Regions from separate parts of the Ureibacillus chungkukjangi genome, predicted to be linked through region 1. Evidence: predicted binding sites of a transcription regulator. Region 1 holds the regulator's gene; the other holds the start of a gene.
What was found. The regulator NrdR, encoded in region 1, represses ribonucleotide reductase genes. The targets are predictions, from matches to a motif close to AACACNATATATNGTGTT.
Positions count from the first base shown of each region.

Region 2: LG296_RS11560 (vitamin B12-dependent ribonucleotide reductase) is a predicted target of NrdR. The motif match lies at 9,153-9,170, and genes of this name have one in related genera.

Region 1 is NZ_CP085009.1:2,688,967-2,704,809, reverse strand. It holds gene LG296_RS13375 (carbohydrate ABC transporter permease) at 1-420, shown strand, start outside; gene LG296_RS13370 (extracellular solute-binding protein) at 446-1,912, shown strand; gene LG296_RS13365 (ADP-ribosylglycohydrolase family protein) at 1,926-3,080, shown strand; gene LG296_RS13360 (ADP-ribosylglycohydrolase family protein) at 3,093-5,192, shown strand; gene LG296_RS13355 (DNA polymerase I) at 5,348-5,788, shown strand; gene polA (DNA polymerase I) at 5,940-8,567, shown strand; gene mutM (bifunctional DNA-formamidopyrimidine glycosylase/DNA-(apurinic or apyrimidinic site) lyase) at 8,580-9,452, shown strand; gene coaE (dephospho-CoA kinase) at 9,468-10,061, shown strand; gene LG296_RS13335 (glyceraldehyde-3-phosphate dehydrogenase) at 10,376-11,395, shown strand; gene nrdR (transcriptional regulator NrdR) at 11,762-12,232, shown strand; gene LG296_RS13325 (replication initiation and membrane attachment family protein) at 12,251-13,636, shown strand; gene dnaI (primosomal protein DnaI) at 13,677-14,573, shown strand; gene thrS (threonine--tRNA ligase) at 15,003-15,843, shown strand, end outside.
Region 2 is NZ_CP085009.1:2,327,643-2,343,485, reverse strand. It holds gene comGB (competence type IV pilus assembly protein ComGB) at 1-600, shown strand, start outside; gene comGC (competence type IV pilus major pilin ComGC) at 656-943, shown strand; gene LG296_RS11605 (prepilin-type N-terminal cleavage/methylation domain-containing protein) at 933-1,409, shown strand; gene LG296_RS11600 (hypothetical protein) at 1,435-1,707, shown strand; gene comGF (competence type IV pilus minor pilin ComGF) at 1,683-2,141, shown strand; gene LG296_RS11590 (shikimate kinase) at 2,346-2,858, shown strand; glycine riboswitch at 2,991-3,084, shown strand; gene gcvT (glycine cleavage system aminomethyltransferase GcvT) at 3,360-4,463, shown strand; gene gcvPA (aminomethyl-transferring glycine dehydrogenase subunit GcvPA) at 4,487-5,833, shown strand; gene gcvPB (aminomethyl-transferring glycine dehydrogenase subunit GcvPB) at 5,826-7,295, shown strand; gene LG296_RS11570 (rhodanese-like domain-containing protein) at 7,661-8,044, opposite strand; gene LG296_RS11565 (biotin/lipoate A/B protein ligase family protein) at 8,151-8,984, shown strand; gene LG296_RS11560 (vitamin B12-dependent ribonucleotide reductase) at 9,224-11,797, shown strand; partial or broken gene LG296_RS11555 (hypothetical protein) at 11,944-12,205, shown strand; gene LG296_RS11550 (MMPL family transporter) at 12,481-14,589, shown strand; gene LG296_RS11545 (response regulator transcription factor) at 14,659-15,330, shown strand; gene LG296_RS11540 (cell wall metabolism sensor histidine kinase WalK) at 15,327-15,843, shown strand, end outside.

The DNA.
Region 1 (15,843 bases):
TTAATGCGTTTTTTCCAGGAGGTACCTACTAGTATATTAGAAGCGGCAAAAATAGACGGCGCGGGACATTTTCGAATTTTCACGAGAATTATGCTGCCGCTTTCAAAGCCAGCCCTTGCCACATTAGCCTTATTTTATGGGGTATATCATTGGAATGAATATTTCCGTGCCACAATCTATTTATCAGATCCAAATAAATGGCCACTTCAGGTTGTATTACGCCAGTTCGTTGTAACACAGGACAATACAACGTTATTAAAGGGAGTAGAGGGGATGACTCCTGAATTATTGGCAACTCTGGATTTTGGGTCTCTACAGTCAGCAACAATTGTGGTTGCTGTTATTCCAATGTTATTACTTTATCCACTTATCCTTAAGTATTTTACAAAGGGGACTATGGATGGTGGAGTAAAAGAATAAATAAATATAAACAGGGGGTTAAAGGGTGAAAAAAGTTTGGGGGTTCATGTTATTTGGGTTGTTGGCAGTTTTTTTAGTAGCTTGCAGTGACAAAGGGGAAGAAGTAATTGCAGAACCAGAAGTGACAGAGGATGGAAAAACAGTTATTACGATTGCTTATAAAGATGATGGTCCATCGAGTGAGGCTTCAGTAAAATACTATGATGCATTAGAGGTCGCTTTAAAAGAGCATAGGGACTTGGATGTTGAGTTTAATATTGTGGAAATTGCACAAGGCGATTATGCTGAAAAGTTAAATTTACTTCTTTATAGTGGCGAAATTCCAGACATTATTTACTTCCAGGGCAGTGACGAACAAATTGCATCTCAAGGGTTGTTGGAGGATTTGACGCCGTATATCGAGGGCTCTGAATATTTAAAGAATATTTTATATGAACATAATGTCACAAGATTGGAGAATTATCCATATCTATTATGGGTAAAGCCAATTAATCATAAGGTGCCGGTTGTTCGTACGGATTATTTAGAGCAGCTATCCACATCAGAAAGCTTATTAGCAGACCCATCTCCAGAGAATTATAAGGCCTTCTTCGAGGAGATGGTTGATAAGGGATTGTCTGATTATGGTGTAACTGTTGCTGGGGATATTGCGGAATTGGATTTTATCTTTAACATGGCATTTGGAGTTACTTCGACATGGCTAGAAGATGATAATGGCAGCTATGTGTACAAAAAAGTATCTGAGGCTGAAAAAGCAAAGCTAGCATACTATGCGGAGCTGTATGCAGCTGGTTTACTAGATAACCAATATTTAACGAAGCAATGGGACGTTAAAGAAGATGATTTCTATAATAATAAAGCAGGCGTTATCGTTGGAACAAATGGAAAAGTAATCGATTTATATAATACTCGCACAGTAGCTGTAAATGGCGAGAGAGCTGAGTTAACTGTTTTACCAAGTGCATCTGGTGTTTCATCGGGCTATGCTGCAACGAGTGTTACTAAGGAGCCACGAGGACTTGCCATTTCGTCACAATCAGCAAACAAAAACATTGCATTTGAAATTTTAGATTTTTTAGCAAGTCCTGAAGGGATGAAGCTTGATTTACTAGGGTATGAGGGAGAGCAATACACGATTGAAGGGGATGAAGTCGTGTTAACTGAGAAGTTCTATTCTGAATGGTTTTCTCGCTTCTGGGAGCCGCAAGATGTGAAGCTAGATACACCGATCAGTTCTGAAACGCCTTTATTGAGCCCTCCAGGTCAGGCATCTACAAATGCAATCGTTGATACTTATGTAGCAGACAATGATTTCACAATTCCAGAAGAGTACATTAGCCAATGGGATGCGATGGAGAATTTATACAAAGAATATGCGGCTGATATTATTACGGGGAAAATTTCAATCGATGAGTTCGATACATTTGTAGAAGAGTGGTATGCAGCCGGAGGAGAGGGCATTACAAAGCTAGCGAACGAAACGATTAAATAAAGGAATGTTATGAATGATATCATTTGAAGAACGTGTAAAAGGGGTTTTGATTTCAACAGCACTGGGCGATGCGCTCGGTGCTCCTATTGAAAAATTGTCACGTGAAGAAATTGAAGAAAAGTATGGCTATGTGACAAGCTTAAAAACACTTTGGTATAAGGAAGCATTGGGCGAAGATGCAACACTTGGTAAAAGACGTGGCAATGGGATTATTACTGATGACACCTTGATGACATTAGCCCTTTGTCGTGTCTATAAAACAGAAAAGCGTCATTTAGATGCCTATGATCTGGCAAATGAATTTACTAAAGAGATTGCCTTTCGTAAAACCTTTATTCCTGAATTTAATCGAAAGGCACCTATATTAGATCGCTTATTTTATCCAGAAAAACATATTTTCCTTCGCCATGTCCTTGCTAATTGTGAGCCTCGACAAGGTGGCATAGGAAATATGGTGAACTGTGGTGCCGCGATGTATATTGCTCCTATTGGAATAGTAAACGCAGGAAACCCACTTGCTGCATATAATGAAGCAATAGCATTTGCTTCTGGCCATCAAGTAAGCTATGGCCTTGAAGCGGCTGGAGTTTTGGCAGCATGTGTCGCATGTGCGTTTACACCGAATGCAACAGTAGAGAATGTTGTTGAAACGGCTATTACTGTCGCCAAGGATGGCACAAAGCAAGCGATAATAGCGCTTACTACAAAAGCGGAGGAATTAAAAAAACGTAAATGCTCCTACCATGAATTAGTAAAGAGCTTACATGACAGCATTGCCCCTTTTTCTCCAATGGGTGATGATGTGCACCGCAAAATAGAGAAGGTTGGAATTCCTTCGAATCATTATACACCAAGCCGGTTATTCTCTATTGAAGAATTGCCATTGGCATTAGCCTTTATCGTTTATAACGATGGAGAATACTATAAGTCGATTTTAGATGGTGTCAATTCTGGTAGAGATACAGATTCAATCGGTGTAATGGTGGGAGTGATTTTGGGGGCGATGTATGGAACAAAATTTATTGAAGAGGAAGACATAGACTTACTTTCAAGGACGAACCAGATTAATTTTGATAACGAGGCGACTTCCTTTGGAGAAGTAGCAAAACAAATTATTAAAAAGGATTTACAAATCATTCGGAAACAGGAAGGAATTATTGGGCATTAATGGGGGGGCCATATGATGATCCCAAACGATTATTTAGAAAAAGTATATGCAAGTATTTTAGCGATGAATGCTGGTATACGGTTAGGTGCACCAGTGGAGCCACCTGAATGGACCGCGGAAATGATTCAGGATGTCTTTGGAGATATTACGGATTATGTGAAGGATTATAATGTTTTTTCAGCTGATGACGATGCAAACGGTCCAATATTTTTTATAAGATCACTGCTTGATCATGCAAAGGACCGCAAGTTAGAGCCACAGGACGTTGCAAAAACATGGTTAAACTATTTACGTGAAGGACTAGGGATGATTTGGTGGGGGGGTGACCAAATCAGTACCGAGCATACAGCTTATTTAAATTTGAAAAATGGCATAACAGCACACCGCTCTGGGTCAATAGAACAAAATGGCGAGATTTTAGCAGAGCAAATCGGAGGTCAGATATTTATCGATTCCTTTGGCTTAATCTTCCCGAATAATCCAGAGCGGGCTGCAGAATATGCTGAAATTGCAGCAAGTGTATCCCACGATCGAAACGGGATATACGGAGCTCGATTTATTGCAGCATGCATAGCGCTGGCTTTTGGCAAGAGCGATGTCCACGAAATTATCCAGGAGGCATTAAAACAAATTCCAGAAGAAAGTACTTATACAAAAGTAGTTCATGCTGTAATGGAGTTTCATAAAAATAATCCTGATGATTTCCGAGCTTGTCGCCAGTTTCTTGAGGATGAGTGGGGATACGATAAGTATGGCGGTGTTTGCCATATTATTCCGAACGCAGGATTATGTATCTTAGCACTTCTTTACGGAGAAGGGGATGTTAGCCGAACAATTGAAATAGCTACAATGTGCGGCTGGGATACCGATTGTAATGCAGGTACTGTAGGATCAATTGTTGGAGCATTAAATGGGATAGATGGAATTGCTCCTAATTATCGCAAGCCAATTAATGATTCCATCGTTGCATCGAGTGTTTCGGGCTATTTAAATATCGTGGATTTACCTACATTTGCAAAACAGGTTGCCCTTTTAGGCTATCGGGAAGCAAATAAGGAAGCGCCTGCTGAATTAGTAAAAAGCTATAAAGAGAAGGAAATTTATTTTGACTTTACTTTGCCAGGCTCAACTCATGGCTTCCGTACTAGCTATCCATTTAAAACATTTTTGCGTAATTCGGAAAACAAAGGATATACAACTAGTGGATCCTTAGAAATTATTGTTTTTCGAATGTATCAAGGAGATTTATCAACAGTATTCTATAGAACCTTTTACCGGCGAAATCTTTTCATGGATGAAAAATATTCCCCAACCTTTGCGCCAACTGCCTATAGTGGGCAAACGGTTTCCATGAAGGTTAGGATAGAGCGTTTACATGGAAAAGCAATCGTTTTAACACCATATATACGTACAACATCTGATAAAAAAATCATTAAAACGGCAGAACCGATTATCGGGAATAATATTTGGCAAACGATTGAATTTACCATTCCAGATACAAATGGTGATTTAATAGAAGAGGTAGGTTTGATGATTCATTCCGACTCTTCTCGAACAAAAAGGGCATTCGGTAAAATCTTTTTAGATGAGTTTCGAATCTATGGTAAGCCGTCATATGAAATTGACTTTAATAAACAAGTGGTTGAGTTTAAATGTGTGACACCCTTTGCTCATCAGCGTGGGAATTGGACAATTGAAGAGGATAAAATGGTAATGGAAAGCGATGAAGATTGCTCTAGCTACACCGGGCATTATTATATGGAGGATGCTATCATCGAAGCGAAAATAACTCCAGAAAAAGGAAATTCTCATGGAATTCTCTTTAGATCATTAGGTACAGAACAGTTCTATTATGCAGGCTTTGAGGCTAATAACAAGGTAGCTATTGGTTTAAAGAACTTTGATACAACCGTTTTAGCATCTACAGATTTCAAATGGCAGCACGGTGAGTTGTATCATTTAAAGGTGAAAGCAATAGATAATAATTTATCTTTATATATAAATGATGAGCATCTATTGACCGTACAAGATGATACCTTCCAACATGGTATGTGGGGCCTCTATGCATTTGAAGGTGGAAAGTGCTCCTATAATAATTTGAAAGTAAACTAATATGTTGAGGTATAACCTATTAAGTGATTGGGTTATACCTCTTTTTATGGCTTTGTTGTTAAAAAATAGTTTGAAAGATACATAATTTACTACTTTTCATTAATATAGTATCTGTTGTACTATAAAAGAAGTAAATTTAGCGAAATGAGGAATGAATGTTGCAAAAGGTGAACCAACTGATTCAAAATATACTTCTAGCATTCATAATGTCTTGTTCTATAACTTCAATTTTTAATGCAACTCCATACTCTTGGTTAAAAATTGAGTTGTTACATATACCTGTATTATTCGTCGTTATACTGGGTCTTTCACTATACATCGTAGAGGATGTACGAAATAGCTTTAAAAAAGTATTGAAATTTGAAACTAGAAAAGACAAGCGTCCAATTTGGCAGGTTGGTGTAGGAATGATTTTCTATTTCACACAGGTTGGATTCGTAGAAATTTTTGCTCGCAGTTTAATGGTACATGATCTTGGTGGGATGCCCCTTTATTTAGTATTTGCCTTTATGAATGCATTTTTACTAACAGTGATTTACGAGGAAATCTTCTATCCTAGATTATCAAACAATCAAACTCCTAAAATTCATAACTAATTCTTTTGTAGAATTTTCGTAACACGTATTGGTCGTAATTTCGGCTGATACGTGTTTTATAATGGAAAAAAGGTCGTTGAAAGGATAAAGTAAAATAGAGACTATTTATATGTAAATAAAGAATTGTTGTAATTATGAAGGAGAGCGTTTAATGGGTAAAGATAAATTATTATTACTAGATGGAAATAGTTTGGCATATCGGGCGTTTTTTGCATTGCCTTTACTAGCAAATGATAGTGGAATTCATACGAATGCTGTATATGGATTTACAACTATGCTGCAAAAAATAGTAGAAGAAGAGAAACCAACCAAAATGCTAGTAGCCTTTGATGCCGGGAAAACCACTTTCCGACACGAATCTTATGGTGAGTATAAGGGCGGACGACAAAAAACGCCACCAGAGCTTTCAGAGCAATTTCCGTATATACGAAAGCTAATCGATGCTTATCAAATTAAGCGTTACGAAAAGGAACTATACGAAGCGGATGATATTATTGGTACCCTAGCAAAGCAAGCTGCTAACGAACAGATGGATGTCATCATCGTTTCAGGTGACAAGGATTTAACACAGCTGGCCACTGATCAAGTAACTGTTTATATCACTCGTAAGGGGATGACGGATATTGAAAAATACACGCCAGCCCATATTGAAGAAAAGTACGGACTTTCTCCTCTTCAAATCATTGATATGAAAGGTTTAATGGGAGATGCCTCTGATAATATTCCAGGTGTACCGGGTGTAGGAGAAAAAACGGCCATCAAATTATTAAAGGAATATGGTTCTGTAGAAGCTTTATATGAACAAATCGAAGAAATGAAAAAGTCGAAAATGAAAGAAAAGCTTGTGGACAACGAAGAACAAGCAAAGCTTTCTAAACAGCTAGCGACAATTTTTACAGAAGCTCCTATTGATATCACTTTGGAGGATTTAAATTATCCGGGGCCAAATGAGGAAGAACTATTAAATGTATGGCAAGAGCTTTCTTTTAAATCGTTAATCGAAAAAAGTGATTTCCAGGTAGAAGAAAAGGAAACTGCTGAACTAGATTTTAATATTGTGCAAGAAGTAACAGAGGATATGCTAAAGGATGTCATGGCTGTTCATGTAGAAATTGAAAATGAACATTATCATTCTTGTCGAGTTTTAGGATTTGGCTTTACAAATGGTGAAGAAACGTTCTATCTTTCCTTTGAAGCAATGCAGCAAAATGAAGCAGTTAAAAACTGGTTAGAGGATGAAACAAAAAAGAAATACATGTCAGATAGTAAAGCAGCTCAGGCTATCTTAAATCGTGTTGGTGTAACCTTGCGTGGTGTTGAATTTGATATGCTGCTTGCAGCTTATATTGTAAATCCAGCCATTTCAGGTGATGATATCGCCACAATTTCAAAGGAATTTGGCTATTCGGATGTCCAAGCAAATGAAACGATTTATGGAAAAGGTGCAAAATGGACGATTCCTGAAGAAACGGTTTTAGGTGAGCATGTTAGTCGTAAAGCCTATGCTATTTGGTCTCTACAGCCGATTCTTGAAGAGAAGCTAAGAGAAAATGAACAGTTTGAGCTATATTACGACTTGGAGCTTCCGCTTGCATCGATTCTCGGGTCTATGGAAAGTAAGGGAATCAAGGTAGATATCCCGACTCTTGAAAATATGGGAGCAGACTTAGAGAAGAAAATTGCTGCACTTGAAACAGAAATTTATGACCTTGCTGGAGAGGAATTTAATATTAATTCTCCTAAGCAATTAGGTGTCATCTTATTTGAAAAGTTGGCACTTCCAGTTGTTAAGAAAACAAAAACGGGCTACTCAACAGCTGCTGATGTATTAGAGAAGCTACAAAGCGAGCATAAAATTGTTCAATTTATTCTAGATTACCGTCAGTTAGCCAAATTACAATCTACTTATATTGAAGGTCTTATTAAAGAGGTACACTGTGAGGACAGCAAGGTGCATACTCGTTTCCAACAGGCATTAACTTCTACTGGTCGATTAAGCTCGACAGATCCGAACCTTCAAAATATCCCGATTCGTTTGGAGGAAGGTAGAAAAATTCGCCAGGCGTTTGTTCCATCTGAAGAAGGCTGGATTTTATTTGCAGCAGACTATTCACAAATCGAATTACGTGTATTAGCTCATATGTCCAATGATGAAAATTTAGTAGATGCGTTTAACAAAGGGATGGATATCCATACACGTACTGCAATGGATGTATTCCATGTATCAGAGGAAGATGTAACCTCGAATATGCGACGTGCTGCAAAAGCAGTTAACTTTGGAATTGTTTATGGAATTAGTGATTATGGTTTATCGCAAAGCTTAAATATTACGCGTAAGGAAGCAGCCGATTTTATCGAGAAATATCTACAAAGCTTCCCAGGTGTTAAGGAATATATGGACACAATTGTTCAAGAGGCGAAGCTCAAAGGATATGTCACAACAATATTAAATCGTCGACGCTATTTACCGGATATTACGAGCAGAAACTTTAACTTGCGAAGCTTTGCAGAGCGGACTGCTATGAACACGCCAATTCAAGGTAGTGCAGCAGATATTATTAAAAAAGCGATGATTGATATGGATGCTCGCTTAAAAGAAGAAGGATTAAAGTCAAAGCTATTACTACAGGTGCACGATGAATTAATTTTTGAAGCACCGCAAGAAGAAATAGAAATTTTAGAAAGAATTGTACCAGAAGTAATGGAGCATGCCATTGAACTAGCTGTTCCATTAAAAGTAGATTTCAATTATGGTCAAACCTGGTACGATGCAAAATAAGGAAGTGGAATTATGCCTGAATTACCAGAGGTAGAAGGGGTTGTTCGGGCACTGGTGCCTGCAGTTGAAGGGAAGCTCATTACTAAATGTGAGCTTTCTGAAACAATCTACACCTCTTTTGGACTAGGCAAGCAATGCATTGTCAAAAATATAGAGCCGAATCTTTTTGAAGAGGCTATGCAAGGAATGCTGATTCAAAGAATTACCCGTCGCTCAAAGTATATTTATTTTCATTTAGAAAAAAATGAAGAGAAGTTTCTTTTTGTGAATCATTTAGGGATGTCTGGAGCATGGTTTGTTGTACAAGCATTAAGCGAAATTACAGAAGATAAGTTTCGTAAGCATGTACATGCCATATTTACCCTGGAGACTGGGGACCTGTTAGTTTATTCGGATATTCGACGTTTTGGGGAGCTTCGCTTTATAAGAAAAGTTGAGGAGCATCCACCACTGCTTCTAATGGCACCTGAGCCTTTTGAGACAGGGGCATGTGATTTCTTTTTAGAAAAGTGTGAGCAGTCTAAATATCAAAACAAACCCATTAAAGAAGTGATTATGGATGGACAGGTCATTTCGGGCTGTGGCAATATTTATGCAACAGAAGCTCTTTTTAAAATGGGCATACATCCTGCTAGAAAAACAAATCGCATTAGTAAAAAAAGAAAAATTGAATTGTTTGAGGCGATTCGAACGATTTTACAGGAAAGTATTGAAATGGGTGGCTCAACAATTTCAGACTACCGCAATATAAACGGTGAGGCTGGCGGGATGCAGGACCGTTTAAAAATGTACGGGAAGAAAACTTGCCCACAATGTAATACGGCTACAAAATCATTGATATTAGGCGGACGTACTTCGGTATATTGTCCGAAATGTCAGCATTAAAGGTGTGTATGGGGAATGATTATTGGGTTAACAGGCAGTATAGCGAGCGGTAAAAGTACCGTGGCCAATATGTTAAAGGAATATGGTTTACCTATAGTTGACGCAGATGTTGTTGCTCGACTTGTTGTAGAACCAGGAACATCTACCCTGCAAAAAATTGTAGAGGCTTTTGGTGAAGATGCTTTAACAGAAGATGGAGCTATGAATCGTCAAAAAATCGGTGCTATCATATTTAATGATGAAGTAAAAAGAAAAGTTTTAAACGGCATCATCCATCCTGCAATACGCCAGGAAATGCTTCGTCAACGAGACGAGCATGTTGAGAATGGTGAAAAAACAGTTGTTATGGATATTCCATTATTGTTTGAAAGTAAATTACAGCATTTTGTTGAGAAGATATTGGTTGTGTCAGTCTCGGAAGAAACGCAGCTAAAGCGTTTAATGGAGCGAAACCAATTATCTGAAGGTGATGCAAAAGCACGTATTCAAACACAGCTGTCACTTAGTGTAAAAGAGCAAGGGGCAGACGCGGTTATAAATAATAATGGGACAATCGAAGAAACGGCTCAGCAATTAGAAACTATATTGCGTAACTGGAACGTTATTTAGCGCTTTATACATTAATCTTGTACTTTAGGCGGATTATTTAACCAAATATGCTATACAATTGGTCGACTTTTATGAGTCGGCCTTTTTCTTGTTTCAGAATATTTAAGTATGGGTAGGAAAAACTATAACTACTGTTATATAAAGTATCACAGTGATTATAACTACTGGATTCAAAAATAATTGTCGACTTTTCAGAATATAGAAACTTCTTTATTTTGGTTAAATTGTGTTCACCTTTTGCGTAAATGTGTTATACTAATTACAAGATGAAAATTAACTAATATAAACTTCAAATATAGGAGGCAATTTTAATAATGACAGTTTCTATTGCTATTAATGGCTTTGGCCGTATCGGACGCATGGTTTTCCGCCAAGCGATTGCTCAAGAGGGATTAAATATTGTTGCGATAAATGCAAGTTACCCAGCAGAAACGTTAGCACATTTAATTAAGTATGACACAAATCATGGTCGTTTTGAAGGAACGGTTGAAACTGAAGAGAATGCGTTAATCGTAAATGGTAAACATGTACAATTAATCAGTGAACGTGATCCACTACAATTACCATGGAAACAATTAGGTGTGGATATTGTAATTGAGGCAACTGGTAAATTTAATGATCGTGAAAAAGCAGCAATGCACTTAGAAGCTGGTGCAAAAAAGGTTATTTTAACTGCTCCAGGTAAAAATGAAGATATTACGCTTGTTATGGGTGTGAATGATGAGCTATTAGATATCGACAAACATGATGTAATTTCAAATGCATCTTGTACAACAAACTGTCTAGCTCCAGTAGCAAAGGTATTAAATGATACTTTTGGTATTGAAAATGGTTTAATGACTACAGTTCATGCTTATACAAATGACCAAAAGAACTTAGATAATCCACATAAGGATTTACGCCGTGCTCGTGCATGTGCAGAAAGCATTATCCCAACTTCTACTGGTGCAGCAAAAGCGTTATCACTAGTATTACCTGAACTAAAAGGTAAATTACACGGTATGGCATTGCGCGTACCAACTTCAAACGTTTCTCTAGTTGACCTTGTAGTAGATCTACAAAAAGACGTAACAATTGAAGAAGTAAATGCAGCCTTCAAAGCAGCAAGTGAAGGTCCATTAAAAGGAATTTTAAATTTCACAATGGAGCCATTAGTTTCAACAGACTACAACACTACAACTTATTCTTCAACAATTGACGGTCAGTTAACTATGGTAATGGGCTCACGCAAAGTGAAAGTTCTTGCCTGGTATGACAACGAGTGGGGCTACTCTGCACGCGTAGTTGACCTAACTAAGAAAATCGTTAAAGCATTAAAAGCAGTACACGCATAATTGTGAAATAATACACGAAGGTAGGAGTATTTATTGCTCCTATCTTTTTTTATTTAACTGGGATGAAACGCGTTGTTGGAGAAAATCAGGATTGAAGTGAGTTTCATAAGTGGAATGAAACTCGTTATGGATGGAATTCGGATTGGAAGTGAGTTTCAACCCCCACCCCAACTCAACCCCCTCATAAAAATAAATTTCCCATGATTCCCGTTTCGTTCAAAAAAGAAATATTTAAGAAAACCATGTTTTTCTACTGTGAAATATATTAAAATTTACTATTACGAGCACAAATTAACTGCTATTTTTCTATATAAATGAGATTTGTTATAATAGTGTTATGAAATAGAGTGAGACGGGAGAATTACTATGAGATGTCCAGCTTGTCAATATAATGGAACACGGGTTGTAGATTCACGACCTGTTGATGATAATAAAGAAATACGTCGCCGCCGGGAATGTGAATCCTGTGGTGTTCGTTTTACAACATTTGAAAAAATTGAAGAAACACCTTTAATCGTTGTTAAAAAAGATGGTTCGAGGGAAGAATTTAGTCGTGAAAAAGTATTGCGCGGTCTTATTCGAGCTTGTGAAAAACGCCCAGTATCCTTAGACACTTTAGAAGGAATTGCGATGTCTGTCGAAAAGGATTTACGAAGAATCGGCAACTCCGAAGTGCGTTCAGACGATGTGGGGGAAAAGGTTATGAACTTACTCGCAAAAGAAGACGAGGTAGCCTATGTTCGTTTTGCATCTGTCTACCGCCAATTTAAAGATATAAATGTATTTATCGCAGAAATGAAAGAACTGCTTCAACGTCAGTCAGATTTGAAAAAATAAAGCTATGGAGGGAATTAAATGGTTCATTTGTATAAAGAAGTACAGCCAACGGATCATTTTGAGATCAGTCTCCCTCATTTTTTATCAACTAATGAACGTCAATTACTAACATTATTTTATCAACCCTTAACAGGACCTGAACCAATTAGTCTCTATTTAACATTATGGGCAGAAGGGGAAGATTTACATAATACTCAGCCAATGACCCATTATTATTTGATGAATGTATTAAATATGCCAATAGGGAAAATTTTCGAAGCAAGAATTGCCCTTGAGGCGATAGGACTACTTAGGACATGGCGTAAGGATGAAGAAGATAGTCGCCGATTTATATATGAATTAAGTCGGCCTCTTGATGCACCTGCTTTTTTTCAGGATCCGTTACTTTCAATGTTCTTATTCTCTAAAATTGGGGAACAGGCATACCGTAAACTAAGAAAACGCTTTACAAGAGCGGTTAATAAGGATTCGTTTAATGAAGTTTCCCGCTCATTTATAGATGTGTACAAGCCGGTGCACATGAATGTTCCAAAGGATTTTGGAGAGATGAGTGTCAGCAAAAAGCAGGAATATCCTTTTTACTTTGAGCAGTTTGATTTTAATTTATTAATGTCTGGCTTATCGGAAAACCTTATTCCTGCCAGTAGTATTACAGCTGAAGTGAAGGAGGTAATTGCAAAGCTTGCCTTTCTTTATCATTTATCGCCATTGGATATGCAAAAGGTTGTTATTTTAGCTCTTGATGATAATATGAAAATTTCTAATGATCGATTAAAAAAGGCAGCTGCAGATTACTATAAGCTAACTGTTTCAAAGGATGCACCAAAAATGGAGAAAACCTTTATTCAAGGCGAAAGTCCACAAATACCTTTAAAAGCATCTAAGGAGCAGGATCTTCAAATCTATCTAGAAACAACGCCTCCACTTCAAGTGTTGAGAGATATCAACAACGGAAAAGAACCATTGCCATCATCAGTAGAGCTTGCAGAGGATCTAATCATGAAGCACGGTATGCCGGTTGGTGTGGTAAATGTGTTGCTTGAATATGTAATGCTGACAACTGATATGAAGCTTCCAAGAAAATATGTGGAAAGAATTGCAGATCATTGGATGCGGAAGAACTTAACAACGGCTAAAGAGGCTATGGAATTAGCACGAACTGAAAGAGATCAGTATACAAAATGGAAAAATGAAAACGACAATAAACCACAAAGCTCGAAATCGGGCGGTACAGGCTATAAAAATCAACAACGCCAAAGTAAAGAAATAATTCCAGAATGGTTCTATAAACGAAACAAACAGGATGAAACGAAGCAGCCGGATATCGAAAAACAGAAGTCAACTGAGGAACGACGTAAAAAGATATTAGAAGCGTTGGGACAATCAGATGGAGAGGTGAACTAAAATCGAACCTATAAATGAAGCTCTTAAAAGAGTGATAAAAATGCCTTCTTTTCAAGAACGATATGAAAAAATGAGACAGGAAATCTTAGAAAATGCTCAAGTTCAAAAGTTTTTACAAGAAAATGACCAAGTTGTCAATAAAGATATGGTGGAGCGAGGTTTAACAACATTATCTGAGTACATTAGCCAGAATTCTACTTGCTGCGGTTGCGATAATACGGATAATTGTACGAATTACTTAAATGGTTTTGTACCAAAGCTCTCAATTATTCGTAATTCAATTGAAATTGAGTATTACAAATGTGAACAAAAGCTGATTGAAGAGGAGAGACGTGAATCAGCGAAAATGATCTCGAGTATGTATATGCCTAAAGACGTTTTACGAGCTAGAGTAAAAGATTTATTAACAAATGATTCACAGATGGATGTGGCAGAGTTAGCTTCTAAGTTCATCAAAAAAGTAAAGGAAACGGGTAAATTACCTTCAAAAGGTCTTTATATTTATGGCCCGTTTGGTGTAGGGAAATCCTTTGTGCTCGGTGCCATTGCAAATGAATTAGCTAGCTTGAAAATACGCTCTGTAGTAGTTTTCGTTCCTGAATTCCTAAGCGAAATGAAGCAAGCAATCTCTGATAATTCACTTCAAGAAAAGGTGGATTTTGTGAAGAAAGCGCCTGTTTTAATGCTGGATGATTTGGGTGCAGAAACTCTTTCTACTTGGACACGTGACGAAATTTTAGGTACGATTTTACATTATCGTATGGCAGAAGAGCTACCGACCTTTATAACATCTAATTTTGATTATGATGGACTTGAAAATCACTTAGCGAATTCTCAAAAAGGTGGTGTAGAGGTAGTTAAAGCAGCTCGAATAATGGAACGTATTAAAGCGACTACTACGCCAATTCAAATGGAAGGTATGAATCGAAGAACCTAAAAGTAAAAAAACTTTATTTCAATGTTGCAATTTTAAAACTTCGAGCGTATACTACATTGTAATTAATCAATATCTAAATGCTTTGATAAGGACAATAGGTTTGTGAAACGACTTAAAGAGAGGGAAGCCATGGCTGCAAGCTTCCTAGTAACGAACACATTCTTTACTACCTTGGAGCATTAGCGGGGATAATCCGCTAACGTATTCGGTACGTTAACCGACCTAGAGCTTCGTCTGATACATAGGTATCGGAAGGAAGAAGGGTGGAACCACGAGCATACGCGTCGTCCCTTTCATAGGGATGGCGCTTTTTATTTTGGCAAAAATAAATTGATTACGTATGACTATCAATCAGAATCAGGAAGCGTAGCATTTAAGGAGTTTTACATGCACCTTCTGCCAAAATTAGAATGAAAAGGAGAAATGGACATGTCAGAAATTATTAAATTAACTTTCCCAGATGGCGCAGTAAAGGAATTTGAGCGTGGTACTTCAACAGCAGAAGTGGCAGGCTCAATCAGCCCAGGACTAAAAAAACAAGCATTAGCAGGTAAATTAAACGGTGCATTAATCGATCTAAAAACACCAATTGAAGAAGATGGTGCAATTGAAATTATTACACCAAAATCAGAGGAAGCTTTAGAGATCCTACGTCACTCAACTGCCCACTTAACTGCACAAGCATTAAAACGTTTGTACCCAGGTATTAAACTTGGTATCGGTCCAGTTATCGAAGGTGGATTCTACTATGATGTGGATGCGCCTGAACCAATTTCTGCTGACGATTTCCCGAAAATCGAAAAAGAAATGAAAAAAATCATCTCAGAAAACATTGAGATTGAGCGTAAAAACGTTTCACGTGATGATGCGCAAAAAATCTATGAAGAAGTTGATGATGAGTACAAATTAGAGCTTTTAGAAGCAATCCCGGCCAACGAAGAAGTTTCAATTTATTATCAAGGTGACTTTTTCGACCTTTGCCGTGGAATTCACGTACCATCAACAGGTAAACTAAAAGAGTTCAAGTTACTGTCTTTAGCTGGGGCTTATTGGAGAGGGAATTCTGATAACAAAATGCTTCAACGTATTTACGGTACAGCCTTCTTTAACAAAGAAGATTTAAAGCACCACCTTCAAATGCTTGAAGAAGCAAAGGAACGTGATCACCGTAAAATCGGTAAAGAGCTTGAGCTATTCACATTATCACAAACTGTTGGTCAAGGCTTACCACTTTGGTTACCAAACGGTGCAACAATCCGTCGTACAGTAG
Region 2 (15,843 bases), 360 kb from region 1:
TCTGATGGTGGGAATACAACAGTCTTAATTTCATCAATATTTCTTCGTCTTCCGGATGTCTTGTTTTTTACTTTAATAACAACTATTTGCCTCGTCACCACCGTTATTATCTACATCAAAAGATTAAACGTACAGCAACAATTACCTCTTCTGTTAAAGCTTCCGATTATTAATTACTTTTATAAAATGCATATTACAAATCACCTAGCTAAAACAATGGGGGATTTGTTGTTGGGAGGTTTTTCTCTTCAGCAGGCCTTAACAATCTTACAAGACCAACAATTAAATAAAATTCTGGCCTATGTGTCTAAGGAGATTGAGGGACAAGTCATATTCGGAGAGTCCCTTTCATCGGCTGTCTATAAACTAGGGTGGTTTTCTTCTAAATTTGAAGAGTTTATAAAGCATGGAGAAAATAGCGGTTATCTCGGGAGGCAGTTATTGATTTACAGTGAGTTAATCGATGAAAAAATACAGAACTTGATTAAAAAGGGTGTATCCATCATACAGCCACTTTTCTTTATCATAATCGCCTTAAGTATTATTGCGGCATATTTGAGTATTCTGCTGCCGATGTATGAGCTAATTGAAATAATTTAATAGGAGTGTGTTTTTCTTGAAAAGAATAAATGAAAAAGGATTTACCTTAATAGAGATGTTGATAGTCCTTCTGATCATCTCAGTTTTAGTACTGGTCACAGTACCAAATGTGACGAAGCACTTCGCAACCATTGATAACAAGGGGTGTGAAGCTTATTTGAAAATGGTTCAGGGACAAGTTGAGGCATATAAGCTTGACAATAATACACTACCATCAATAAGTGCTCTGCAAACAGGAGGGTACTTAAATGGAGATGAGGCAGCAAAATGTCCTAACGGTGACTTGATTGAGATTGAAAGTGATGGAAATGTCATTGCAGTGAAAAATACGAGTGGACAATAGTGGCATGGTAGACAAGCTGCATGGCAAAAGAGTAATGAACATGAGGGGCTTTACATTAATTGAAATGCTTCTTGTACTCTTTATTTTGCTACTTACAAGCTCCATAGTTTTTCAAATTACCCTCACACTTTCTGAAAAGTGGGTAGTAAATCAATTTTTTCAGCAGCTAATGCTAGATATTCAGGAGATTCAAGCGTTAGCTATAAAAAATGATGAGGCATTTTATATTCAATTTAATAGTTCGAATAATTATAAAGGGCATGGGATTTTCTCAGGAGAGATATTGTTTGAAAGAGAAATCCCACAAGGTATAAAGGTTGATATGACTAGTAATCTTAAACATTTCATGGTTTACCCGAGTGGTGATGTATCCAATTTTGGTACCATAAAATTTCATACGCCCTTTGGACAAACAAATTTGATTATTTATATAAAGGAAGGGCGGATGAGGTTAGTTGAATTGTAAAGGAATAGCATTTGTTGAAACTTTATTGACGGTAGCTATTATTTTAATCATAGCCGGCTCTTTGATTCCGTTAAGCTACCAGTTGAAGTCTTCTTTATATAACCAAAAATTAGAGCTGCATGCTTCAGAAACAGCATTGGATGCAGCAAAACAAATTAAAGCACAATCGAAAATTGCTGGCAGCAAAACCATAGAACTAAAAGAATTTCATTGGACATATGATGGGGAACAAATTTGTGTCCAATTTGAAAATTTAAGTGGAGAACAAGTTAAATGCATCAATCGAACCGGAGACTAATTGAAAGCAGCCAAGGCTATACACTTATTGAAGCACTCTTTTCCATTACAGTCTTTGTTCTTCTATCTCAAATCATGCTAGCCGTCCTAATTTGGATTGAGCAAATGAACACAACGGAGCTTTCAAATAATCAGGTAGCCTGGGAGCTTTTTGTAAATGACCTCCAGCAATTAGTGCTAAATGTGCGAGAGATAAAATTATCAAATGACACCAAATCCATGGAAATCTTCTACACAAATTCTAGTGGAGTAAAGAAAATAAACCGTAGTGGAGATGTCCTTAGGCTAATAGTTAATAATCAAGGAAATACTCCTTTATTAGTCGGTATTCAAAATGCTTGGTTTACTTGGGATGGCCAATATATGACGATATCAGTAATTTTTAATAATGGTATAGAAAAGGAGAGGAGGTTCTTTGTTCAAAATAGTACGTAATGAGAGTGGTGGAACCTTTATGCTTGCTATAATGTTACTATTCATAACAACTTCTTTTATTACTTTCTATTGTTTATCGTACCAATCGCAAAAATTGGTGTATAATTCATTGGAATTCGCCAATGTTCGTGCTACGATAAACCTACTGAAGGAAATTGGTAGTAAGTAGTAGAAAGATTTTGGAAAGTCAAAGAAGGTGATAGCATGCGAAAAATATATTTAGTAGGCTTCATGGGATGTGGTAAAAGCGCTATCGGACGAAGGCTAAGTTATTTTTTAAGACTACCATATTACGACATGGATCATGAGATTGTTCGTCAGCAAGGAATGTCAATACCTGAGATATTTGAAGTGTACGGGGAAGCTTATTTTAGAGCATTAGAAACAGAATTTCTTCTGAATTTCCGAGATGAAGCATGTATCATTGCAACAGGCGGTGGTGTAGCAATGAGCGAAGAAAATCGCAAAATCATGCGTCATTCCGGATTGGTACTTTTTTTAGATGCAACATTCGAAGACATTTATGTGCGTATCAAAAATGATAAGAATCGACCAATTGTGCAGCGTTCAACTAAAGAAGAGCTAGAGCAGCTGTATCAAACGAGAAGAAAATTCTATAGAGCTGCTAATCATATTCGAGTATTGACAGAGGGACGATCACTACGTCAAATTGTTGAATATATTGGGTTTCAGGTGAATCGTTTAAAAGGCGAATGATTTATATGTTTATTCTTTTGAATGTTCGTTTTTAAAGTTGGATTAAAAAAAGATTGCCTTTTCATAATGACCAATGTTAGGATATAGCCAAGAGATGTTATATTGTACATTGAATTTAGAATATTTGCGCGGATGATTGTGCGGGGAGAGAACGTGAAGAGCGTCGCCGAAGGAGCAAGTAGTGAAGAGCTATGAATCTCTCAGGCAAAAAGACTCGTACAGGACGCATCTCTGGAGAGTGCTGTTTCGATTTTATTTGATTCAGCCACCAAAGGGGAAAGCCAATTATCGATTCAAAAAGTGTATATCGATTTGGTGTAACTTTCAGGTGCAAGGACAGGGGATTCCTCAGGATTAAAGAGGATTCGTCTGTCCTTTTTTTGCGGATTGGAAGTGTTATAAAAGATATCCACGAATAATGTGACAGCAACTTGGCCGATTTGTGTTAAGTTGTGTTTTTCTATTGTGCAAATTATGGATAATACTAGGGGGACATGATGAATGGGAAATGAATTAAAGCGAACGCCATTATTTGATGAGTATGCAAAAAGCGGCGGGAAAACAATTGATTTTGGAGGTTGGGATTTACCAGTCCAATTCTCTTCCATTAAAGATGAGCATGACGCTGTTCGTCATCGCGCGGGCCTTTTCGATGTATCCCATATGGGTGAAATTATTGTAGAAGGTAAAGATGCACTGGCATATTTACAATTTTTACTAACTAATGATATTTCCAAAATTCAAATTGGTGGAGCACAGTATAATGCAATGTGCTATGAAAATGGTGGAGTTGTCGACGATTTATTAGTTTATCGACTTGAAGATGAGAAATTCTTATTGTGCGTGAATGCGGCTAACATTGAGAAAGATTTTGATTGGATGAAAGCTCAGGTTCAAGGTGAAGTAACGGTTACAAACAAATCCGAGGAATATGCACAAATTGCATTACAGGGTCCACTAGCTGAAGAAGTGCTTCAAACATTAACAGATGTAGACCTAAACTCTTTGAAATATTTTAAATTTATAGAAAACGCAGTGATTGCGGGTAACTCCGTATTACTTTCACGTACAGGTTATACAGGGGAAGATGGCTTTGAAATTTACGGTGAGCCTCAAGCAATCGTTGAGCTTTGGACAAAAATTCTAGAAGCTGGAAAAGACAAAGGTGTTGTACCTGCTGGGTTAGGTGCCCGTGATACCTTACGTTTTGAAGCGTGCCTGCCACTTTATGGTCAAGAGCTTTCAAAGGACATTTCACCTCTAGAGGCAGGAATTGGTTTTGCGGTAAAGCTTCAAAAAGAGAGCGACTTTATCGGAAAAGCGGCATTAGTAGCTCAAAAGGGAAATGGCTTAGCTAAAAAGCTTATTGGTGTTGAAATGATTGATAAAGGGATTCCTCGTCATGGCTATAAAGTATTTAAAGATGGCGTTGAAATCGGTGAGATTACTACGGGAACTCAATCGCCATTAACAAAAAGAAACATCGGTTTAGCCTTAATTGATGCAAAATTTGCTCAATTAGATACAGAGCTAGAAATAGAGATTCGCAACAAAAAATTGAAGGCGCACACATGTGCAACTCCTTTTTATAAACGCTCAAAATAAATTGTGAAAAGAGGCTTAATAAAATGGTACATCGTTATCTTCCTATGACAGAACAAGACAGAAAAGATATGCTAGCAACAATTGGTGTGGAAAGTGTTGACGAGTTATTTTCAGATATCCCTGAGAGTGTTAGATTCCAAGGGTTATACAATATTAGAGAAGCAAAATCAGAATCTGCCTTACTAAAAGAGTTAAAACAGCTTGCAGCTAAAAATGAAGACACTGATTCAAATGTTTCCTTCCTTGGTGCTGGTATTTACAATCACTATAAACCTGTTATTGTTGACCATGTTATTTCTCGTTCTGAATTTTATACTGCATACACACCATATCAGCCTGAAATTTCACAAGGGGAATTACAAGCAATTTTTGAATTCCAAACAATGATTGCGGAACTAACTGGAATGGATCTTGCAAACTCATCAATGTATGATGGAGGAACTTCTTTAGCAGAAGCAGGTATGCTGGCAGCAGGTCATACTCGTCGCAAAAAGCTATTAGTTTCTGAAGCAATCCACCCTGAATATCGTGATGTAGTGGCTACATATGCATATGGACAATCAATCGAAATTGTTCTAGTACCAACAAACAATGGAGTAACAGATATCGAGCAATTAAAAGAGCTAATTGACGATAATACAGCAGGCGTTATGGTGCAATATCCTAACTTCTTTGGTCAGGTTGAAGATCTTCAAACGCTGGGTGACATCACTCATGAAGCAAAAGGATTATTTATCGTTTCCGCAAATCCTCTTGCTTTAGGTATCCTTACACCTCCAGGTAAATTAGGAGCAGATATTACCGTTGGGGATGCACAGGTATTTGGAATTCCAGAAAGCTTTGGTGGTCCTTACTGTGGTTATTTCGCTACGACAACGAAACTGATGCGTAAGGTTCCAGGTCGTTTGGTAGGTGAGACGGTCGATCAGGAGGGGCGTCGAGGCTATGTATTAACCTTACAAGCGCGCGAGCAGCATATTCGTCGAGAAAAAGCTACTTCTAATATTTGTTCAAACCAAGCTCTATTAGCTCTTGCAGCATCAGTTGCAATGACAGCTCTTGGTAAAAAAGGTGTTCAAGAAATGGCAAAGCAAAATATTGTGAAAACACGTTATGCGAAAAACGCTTTCGAAGCAGCAGGTTTCACAGTACCTTTCCAGGGTGCCCATTTTAATGAAATTGTAGTGAAAACAAATAAGGCTGTATCGGATATCAATAAACAGCTTATTGAAGATGGAATTATTGGTGGATTTGACTTAGGCAGAACTTATCCTGAGCTGGAAAACCATGTGTTACTAGCAGTTACAGAACTACGTACAAAAGAAGAAATCGACGCATTAGTTGAGAAAATGGGGGCTTACAATGCATAACGAAAATCAATCACTCATTTTTGAATTATCCAAAGAAGGTCGAGTAGGCTATAGCTTACCAGAATTAGATGTGCAGGATTTTGATTTAACAGAACTATTACCAGAAGGTTTTGTCCGTGAAGAAGCTGCTGAATTACCAGAAGTGGCAGAGCTTGATATCATGCGTCACTATACGGCATTATCTCGTCGTAATCACGGTGTAGATTCTGGTTTCTACCCATTAGGCTCTTGTACGATGAAATATAATCCGAAAATAAATGAAAATGTAGCTAGATTATCAGGCTTTGCTAACATACATCCTTTACAAGATGAAGCAACTGTACAAGGTGCAATGGAATTACTCTATGAGCTTCAAACTTCTTTAGTAGAGATTACGGGAATGGATGAAGTGACATTACAGCCAGCAGCAGGAGCACATGGTGAATGGACAGCATTAATGATGATTCGTGCGTTCCATGAAGCAAATGGTGAAGGTCATCGTAATAAAGTAATCGTACCGGACTCTGCTCATGGTACAAATCCAGCTTCAGCTACTGTTGCAGGCTTTGAAACTATCACTGTTAAATCAAACGAAGATGGTTTAGTAGATTTAGACGATTTACGTCGTGTTGTTGGTGAAGATACAGCAGCTTTAATGCTGACAAACCCGAATACTTTAGGGTTATTCGAAGAAAATATTTTAGAAATGGCTGAAATCATTCATGGTGTTGGCGGTAAGGTTTATTATGATGGAGCTAATTTAAATGCTGTTATGAGTAAAGCACGTCCTGGGGATATGGGCTTTGACTGTGTGCATTTAAACCTTCATAAAACATTTACAGGACCTCATGGTGGTGGTGGACCAGGTTCAGGTCCAGTTGGTGTAAAAGCGGATTTAATTCCTTTCTTACCTAAACCAGTACTAGTGAAAAAAGAAGATGGATCATTCCATTTTGACTATGATCGACCTCAAACAATTGGTCGTGTAAAACCTTATTACGGGAATTTTGGTATTAATGTTCGTGCCTATACTTATATCCGTACAATGGGACCGGATGGTTTAAAAGCGGTAACTGAGTATGCTGTACTAAATGCAAACTATATGATGCGTCGTCTAGAGTCTTACTTTGACCTACCATATAATCGCCATTGTAAGCATGAATTCGTTCTTTCTGGCCGTCGTCAAAAGAAATTGGGCGTTCGTACGTTGGATATAGCTAAACGTTTACTAGATTTTGGATACCATCCACCAACAATCTATTTCCCATTGAATGTTGAAGAGGGAATGATGATTGAGCCGACAGAAACAGAATCTAAAGAGACTTTAGATGCTTTCTGTGATGCAATGATTCAAATCGCAAAAGAAACAGAAGAAAATCCTTCAATCGTTCAAGAAGCACCACATACAACAGTAATCAGCCGTTTAGATGAAACGCGTGCCGCTCGTACACCTATTCTTCGTTATACTAAAATCGAAGGCTAATAGAGTTAGACGTCTCGACTAACGAGGCGTCTTTTTCTTTGTTGCTGATAATTATCAAAAAAATGACAGTACACAACATATATTAAAATGCAAATAGTAGGTTTGTATGTTGATTTGAAACACTGGTAACTAATGTGACTATATAATAGGAAGAAACTCGTGTTTTATCTTTGGAGGATAACGCTCTTTTCATCTTTTTGTGGGATAGAAAAATGCTAAATGCGAAGTGAAAAATAAATATTTTGAATCATTTTTTAGGCGAGAAATCTCGCAATTTGAGTTTCCTCAGTTTTTAGAAGGTGAGAAGCAAATATAAAAAACACAACTCGATTATTTATAACCTGAGCTGTGTTTTTCAAATTTGCTTAAGCTTTTGATTTTACTTTACCTGACCAAGTTTTGAAACCGCCTTGTAATTGGAAAACCTGATTATAGCCTTTTTTCTTTAAGAAAAGTGCAGTACGTGCGCTACGACCTGCATTTTGGCAATATAAGTAGACTGGTAGATCTGGACGGACTTCTTTATAGCGTTGGCGAAGTTGAGTTGAAGGGATATTACGTGCACCTAAAATATGCCCCGCTTCAAATTCTTTCACTTCACGCACATCAATTAGCTGTGCTTTTCGATAGCCTTGTATAAATTGATCTTGATCTAAGTTTGTCACTGCTTTTTTAAGACGCAGTGTATTTACTAGAACGTATACGATGATAGCACCTAGTATGATAGCAATTGTATAAAGTACAGTCACTGCAATATTTCTCCTTTCTTTCTTCATATTCCATTATAAAAGAGAAAGTGGCGTTAGTCCAATCAGTTTGATAAAATGATATTTAGTGTCTAAGGGAGATGATGAAATGAAATCAAAATGGTATTTTATAAATTCAGGACCTTGTAGTCCATCATATAATATGGCTTTAGATGAAGCGTTGCTTGATTTACATAGTCAAGGTGAAACTCCTCCGGTAATCCGCTTCTATGAGTGGAATCCTGCAACTCTATCAATTGGTTATTTCCAGAGTGCAGAGAAGGATATCGATTTAGAGATTATAAAAGAACAGAAGCTAGGCTTTGTTAGACGCCCTACAGGTGGACGAGCGGTATTACATGAAAGTGAGTTAACCTACAGTATTATTGTGAATGAGCAATATCCTGATATGCCTGCTGGTGTGACAGAGGCTTATCGAGTACTAAGTGAAGGACTATTACTAGGCTTTCAAAATTTAGGCTTAGATGCTTATTTTAGTATTCCAGATACAGAAGAGAAGCAGCAAGACTTAAAGAAACCAAAAAGCGCGGTCTGCTTTGATGCACCGAGCTGGTACGAATTAGTTGTTGAAGGAAAAAAGGTAGCGGGAAGTGCTCAAACTCGCCAAAAAGGTGTTATTTTACAGCATGGAGCGATACTGCTAGATCTTGATGAAGAAAAGCTTTTATCTGTTTTTAAATTTTCGTCAGCAGAAGCAAAGGAAAAAATGCGTCAGAAGCTCCCAGAAAAGGCTGTTGCGATTAATAGACTGACTGATAAGGAAATTACAATTTCGCAATGTATTGAGGCATTTAAAGAAGGATTTGAGCAGGCATTGGATATTGAGCTAGTTCCATATCAATTAACTGAAGAACAAATGCAATACGTAAAAAATCTCGAAGCAACAAAATATTTAACTGATGAATGGAATTTTAAAAAATAAGAACGTACGTTTCTTGCATACCAGAAAATTTTTTATAGAGTTAAAAGTCTTTAATTTAAAGGAGTTTAACTAGTTTTAAAAAAATCAAGCCCTTGAAATGATATTTTTTATAAGGTAATCTTTTCTAGTGAATAAATTATCTACATCTAGTGTTAATCTATTTTCTCGAGCACTATATGTTGTGGCTCTGAGAAAAGTAGATTATACTAGATGTATTATCTATTAAGGGAGGCTGGCAGATGGTATTGGCAAAAGAAACGAAAACAACCATCCTCGTAAACCAATTAAACAAAGACATCGAGAAATTTCCTCAAGTACATCCGATTACACCGGATATGCAAATTACGCATAAAGGTGTATCAAGATTAGTAATGATTGACCGCTATTCATTTAAGGATACAGAAAAGAAAACATTAAAGCCTGGAGATTTTGTTGTATTAACAATTAAAGAAGATCCAAAATTTCCTGCTCGCGGATTAGGATTTATTCAATCAATTGATTTTGAAGCAAAGAAAGCTGAAATTTTAATCGAAGAAGAATACCGCCATGTTTTAGATAACGCAAAAGAACAAGAATCTGGTGTTATCGTACGTTCCTTAGATGTAATTGAAAAACCTCTTGAAGTTTTCTATGAACAAATTGCAAAACGTAATGCGTTTGGATTAGCTGCTGTTGAAGAGACAGAAGAAAATAGGGAAAAATGGTTTGCGAAGTTCTATGAACAACTCGTATCCTTAAAATTTATCCCTGCCGGCCGAGTGCTATATGGAGCAGGCTCTCAGACAGATGTGACATTCTTTAACTGTTATGTTATGCCTTTTGTAGCAGATAGTCGTGAAGGCATTAGTGATCACCGTAAACAAGTAATGGAAATTATGAGTCGCGGTGGTGGAGTTGGGACAAACGGTTCTACACTTCGTCCGCGTAACACATTGGCGCGCGGCGTAAATGGTAAATCAAGCGGTTCTGTATCTTGGCTTGATGACATTGCAAAGCTGACACATCTTGTTGAACAGGGTGGTAGTCGTCGTGGGGCTCAAATGATAATGCTGGCAGATTGGCATCCGGATATTGTAGAATTTATTATTTCTAAAATGCAAAATCCACGTATTCTTCGTTTCCTAATCGAAAATACGAATGATGAACTAATCTCACTTTTAGCGAATGAAAAACTGAAATTCAAACCTTTAACACAACAAGAAGAAGCAATGTATCAAGGCATTGTTAATTATAAAGCGATTCCTGGTTTAGGTGGGTTCAATGAATCTATCATTAAGGAAGCAGAAACGAAATTACGAGATGGTGGAACTTATAGTGTCCACAATCCAGAGTTCTTAACTGGAGCAAATATCTCTGTCACATTAACAAAAGACTTCATGGAAGCTGTTGAGAATGACGGTGACTATGAATTACGATTCCCGGACGTAGCAAACTACTCTCCAGAAGAAATGGCTATTTACAATGAAAAATGGCATGAAGTAGGGGATGTAAGAGAATGGGAAGCTCTTGGTTATGGAGTTCGCACATATCGAAAAATTAAAGCCCGTGAATTATGGAACTTAATTAATATCTGTGCAACTTATGCAGCAGAGCCAGGTATTTTCTTTATCGACAATGCAAATGACATGACAAACGCACGAAGCTACGGTCAAAAAGTTGTTGCAACAAACCCATGTGGTGAACAACCACTCGCACCGTTTTCTGTGTGTAACCTTGCAGCGGTGAACTTAGCACAGTTTGCTGAAAAAGAAACAAAAACAGTTAATTTCGATGCACTTCGTGAAACAGTTCGTATCGGAGTACGCATGCAAGATAACGTTATTAATGCAACGCCTTATTTCTTAGAAGAAAACCGTAAACAAGCATTAGGAGAACGACGTGTGGGTCTTGGTGTTATGGGACTTGCCGATCTACTTATTTACTGTGAAAAAGAATATGGTTCACCAGAAGGTAACGAGCTTGTTGATAAAATCTTTGAAACAATTGCAGTAGCTGCATACGAAACGTCGACTGAGCTTGGGAAAGAAAGAGGCTGTTTCCCATTCCTAGAAGGTGAAACAGAAGAAGAAACGAGCCGATTACGACAAGCCTTCATTAACACAGGCTATATGCAAAAAATGCCTGAACATGTGCGCCAAGGTATTCTGGAAAACGGTATTCGCAACTCGCATCTTCTAACAGTTGCTCCCACAGGTTCCACTGGGACAATGGTAGGAGTGGCAACAGGCCTTGAACCTTACTTCTCATTCGTTTATTATCGTTCAGGCCGTTTAGGTAAATTTATCGAAGTAAAGGCTGAGATCGTTCAAGAATATTTAGAAACACATCCAGAAGCAGATGAAAATAATCTGCCAGATTGGTTTGTTTCATCAATGGCATTATCAGCAGAAGCGCATGCGGATGTGCAATGTGTTATTCAACGTTGGGTAGATTCATCGATTTCTAAAACAGTAAACGCACCAAAAGGATACACGGTTGAACAGGTTCAAAAAGTGTATGAGCGCCTTTACAAGGGTGGAGCAAAAGGTGGTACAGTTTATGTCGATGGAAGTCGAGATTCACAAGTACTAACATTAAAAGCAGAATCCTCTCATGATGAGCAACTTGCATTTGACGAAGTTCTTGAAGAAGAAGCAAAAGGGAAACAAACAGTAGTATTGGTTGATACAATCGCACCGCTTGCAACTACAAACGTAACAATTGGATCTGAAGTAGGAAATACTTGTCCAGTTTGTCGTCAAGGCACAGTTGAAGAATTGGGTGGCTGTAACACATGTACAGGCTGTGGTGCCCAATTAAAATGTGGACTATAAAAAGCTAGTACAAAAGGCAATTGTGGATTTACAATAAAGTTTGATTTTTACAATAAAGTTCGATACAAAATAACCTCTTTGGTATTCTTTTTTACTAAAGAGGTTATTTTTTTGTCTTTTCAGAAAACGGAAAGGTGAGTAAATGAATGTCTAAAAGAAAACGTTCTTCATCAATTGAAAAGAAGTTGAAGGAAGGTCTTGGACAAATCACAGGTATCGATTATAAGCCGTGGATTAAAATTCAAGATATTCCATCACTAGGTAGTTCAACGCGATTAAAAGGTACTAAAGTACCGAGACAAAGACAATGAATTTCTTTCAGAGTTGGAACGAAACTATTTTTATTTGTTGGGATATTCAAATTTTATTATCGATAATAGAGAGCAGTTTCCGTTGTTCCAAAACGAAACCTGTTAGGAGGGGAGTCTTATATTTTCTTTTTTTCTATAAATTATGTTCTATGAACTTTTTCTTATTAAATGTTTTTCATTAAAGAGAAGTACTTACTTTTTTAGGTAGGACATAGTGAAATGGTATCTTATAAAAATGACTATAAAAACTGGATCAGAAATAAATGTATAAACGAAACATCAGTTTCTCCATAATGTAATCAAAAGTTGATATTAAATTTATATTCTACTAGTACGATCATATACGATAGATATTAAGGGAGGTTCATATTTTTGAGAAAACTGTTATTAACAATTACAGATTGGGTTTCAACCAAACGTGGGATGTGGATTACGATTATCGCTTGGCTAGTCGTGATGGTAGGATTAAGTGCGGGACCAAGGCTTGGAGATTATAAAGTAACTAATTTTCAATCGCTCCCAGATGAAGCACAATCTATATTAGCTGAGAAAAAGACAAAGGAGATATTTCCAAATGAGCAAGGGACACCAGGAATCCTTGTGTTCCATAATGAAAATGGCAACATCAGTACCGATGAGGTCACACAAATACTAAATAGAATAGTAGAAGAAGATATTAAAGGAATTGAGACTATCGTTGACATAGGTGCACTTCCACCTCAAGCGTTAAAGGGCTTTATTTCTCAGGATGGCTCAACGATGATTGTTCCGATGGAATTAGAGCAGGGTCTTGGCAATGGTGAGTATTCCGACATCAATGACAAGGTTTCAGAGATAGGGAATACGATTGCAGAGAAGTTTGAAAATATGTCTTTTTATATTACTGGACCAGCAGGAATTGCTGGGGACACACTCAAGTTATTTGAACAAGCAGACTTTGTATTATTACTTGCAACTATAGTAATTATATTAGTATTACTTATAGCGATTTACCGGTCACCGTTACTTGCATTTATACCTCTACTTGCAACAGTTATTGTCTATCAGGTTGTGAATCAAAGTGTCGCATTACTAGGGGTGGGTGGGTTAGAAATCAATAACTCAACAACCTCAATTATGAGTATTTTGCTTTTTGCTGCAGTGATTGATTATTCACTATTTGTATTCTCCCGTTACCGTGAGGAGCTTAACAAGGTTGAAAGTAAATATGAAGCAATGAAACTTGCAATGCGTGCAATTGGAGAACCTGTATTTTTTGCTGGTGGAACAGTGTTAGCATCAATGTTAGTCTTATTCTTTGCTAATTTCCGTGATTATCAAAACTTTGCCCCGATTTTCGGACTTGCTATGTTCTTTATCATTATAGCGTCGATCACATTGGTACCAGCTTTATTTACGCTATTTGGTCGTAAAGCATTTTGGCCGAAAGTTCCAAAGTACGGACAAGCCAAAGAAGTAAAACACGGAATTTGGGGACCAATTGCTAATTTTGTAGTGAAAAAACCAGTTTTTTCTGGAGGCATTGTTGGTATTTTCCTTCTCATTACTGCTTTTAATATGTTTAATCTGGATTTTGAATTTGATACCGTAAAAAAGTTTCCTGAGGATTTACCATCTCGAGTGGGTTATGAAATTGTAGAGGAAAAATATGACAAAGGGGAACTAGCACCTACCACACTGGTAATTGAAAGTGATGAGTCTTTTGACACAGAAAAGGTTACTGCTGTTACAGACAAACTTCAAGATTATGATGAAGAAATTGCGTCCGTACTTTTGACTGAACAATCTGAAGATTCTAAAGCTATAAAGCTGAATGTAGTTTTAGCAACGAGTCCATATTCCACGCAAGCGATGGATATAATTAAAGATTTACGTGAAGATACACAAGATCTATTAACTGATGCTTCTATCTCTGGAGAAGCATACTATAGCGGAGTGACTGCAAAGCTAGTAGATGAACGAGATGTGAATAGGAAGGATATCTTTACTATTGTGATACTTGAATCATTACTAATACTAATTCTCTTATTCACCCTTACTCGTTCGTTTAAAATGCCGATCTATATGATGGGGACCATTTTACTTTCTTATGTATCTGCTTTAGGGCTTGGGATTTTTCTAGTTGATTTCTTGTTTGGTTATGAAGCTTTAAGTACTCGTGTACCTGTCTATGCTTTCATTTTCTTAGTGGCCTTAGGTATAGATTATAATATTATCCTTGCCTCTAGATTCATTGAAGAGCGGAATACACATCGAGTTAAAGATGCTCTTGAAATTGCAATCCGAAATACCGGTGGTGTCATATCATCTGCGGGTATCATTCTTGCGGCAACTTTTGCAGCGTTGACTACAATACCAATTGCTGACCTTTTCGTCTTTGGATTTATCGTCGCAATTGGAATCTTAATTGATACGTTCCTAGTTCGAGGAATGCTTCTACCAGCTTTGATACTACTATTTGAAAAAGAAAAGCAAGTCTAGCATAATGAACAGTGATAAAAGAATACAAAGGACTTCCTTTGTATTCTCCCTTTTTAGGAGGCTCATATAATGAAGGTTCTTGTTGTAGATGATGATGTCTATATTCAACAACTTGTATCTATACACTTAAGTCGAGAAGGTTATCAAGTATCTAGAGCTAATCATGCGGAAGAAGCCTTGGATATACTGGAAGAAAAAAACTTTGATTTAGCGATTGTCGATGTGATGATGCCAGAGATGGATGGATTTGAATTGACAAAGATATTATCAACTGACTACGATATCCCCGTTATACTGCTGACTGCCAAAGGACAGATTGGTGATAAAGAACAAGGCTTCTTAGCGGGTTCGGATGACTATATCGTTAAGCCATTTGAGGTAAAGGAACTCCTATTTCGAGTTGCTGTTGTTTTACGGCGTGTTGAACGTGCCATGGAAATGGTCTTAAAGGTAGGAAATCTCACGATAGATCGGAAAAACTTTGAATTAATGATCAATCGAGAAACAGTCCTTCCACCACTAAAGGAATTTGAATTATTAAGTTTATTAGCCTCACGCGCAAATAAGATTATACCTAGAGCTTTTTTAGTTGAACAAGTATGGGGAGTTGATTATGAAGGCGGAGAACAAACTCTTAATACGCATATAAACCGAATTAGAGATCGTTTGAAAAAATATCATGCATCGGTGGAAATTCAAACAGTCCGAGGGATTGGCTACAAGCTTGAGGTTACCAAATGAGAACTCTGTATCGGAAATTCATTATTGCAACACTATCGATTTTAATCATAAGTGTCACGATTGGGATGATAGTAGCCAATTTTATTTACATGTCTTCTACAAAGCAGAAGATTGATCAGCAAAATGTAGAAATCGCCCAAACAATTACATTAAATCTTGAAAATATGCATTCGAATCATTCTTCCTTGGAGCCTTTCTTAGATTCGATTGGCAATCTTGGGTATCAAATATATGTGATAAACGAATCAGGGCAAGATGCTTATTTTGGCAATGCTTTTTCAAAGACAGAACTACCTAAAGAAGCCATGAGGGTAATCTTAGACAAAGAAATCTACCATGGCATGAGCCATTTTTCACATAAGTTTTTAATGATGGGACACTTCTCGAATGATGTGAAGAATACTGTCGGTGTGCCATTCACCATGAGTGGAGAGCAATACGGTTTATTCTTACGTCCCAATAATAAACTGCTCTTTTCTGATATTCATATGATTTTAGCATGGTTTTTTGTAG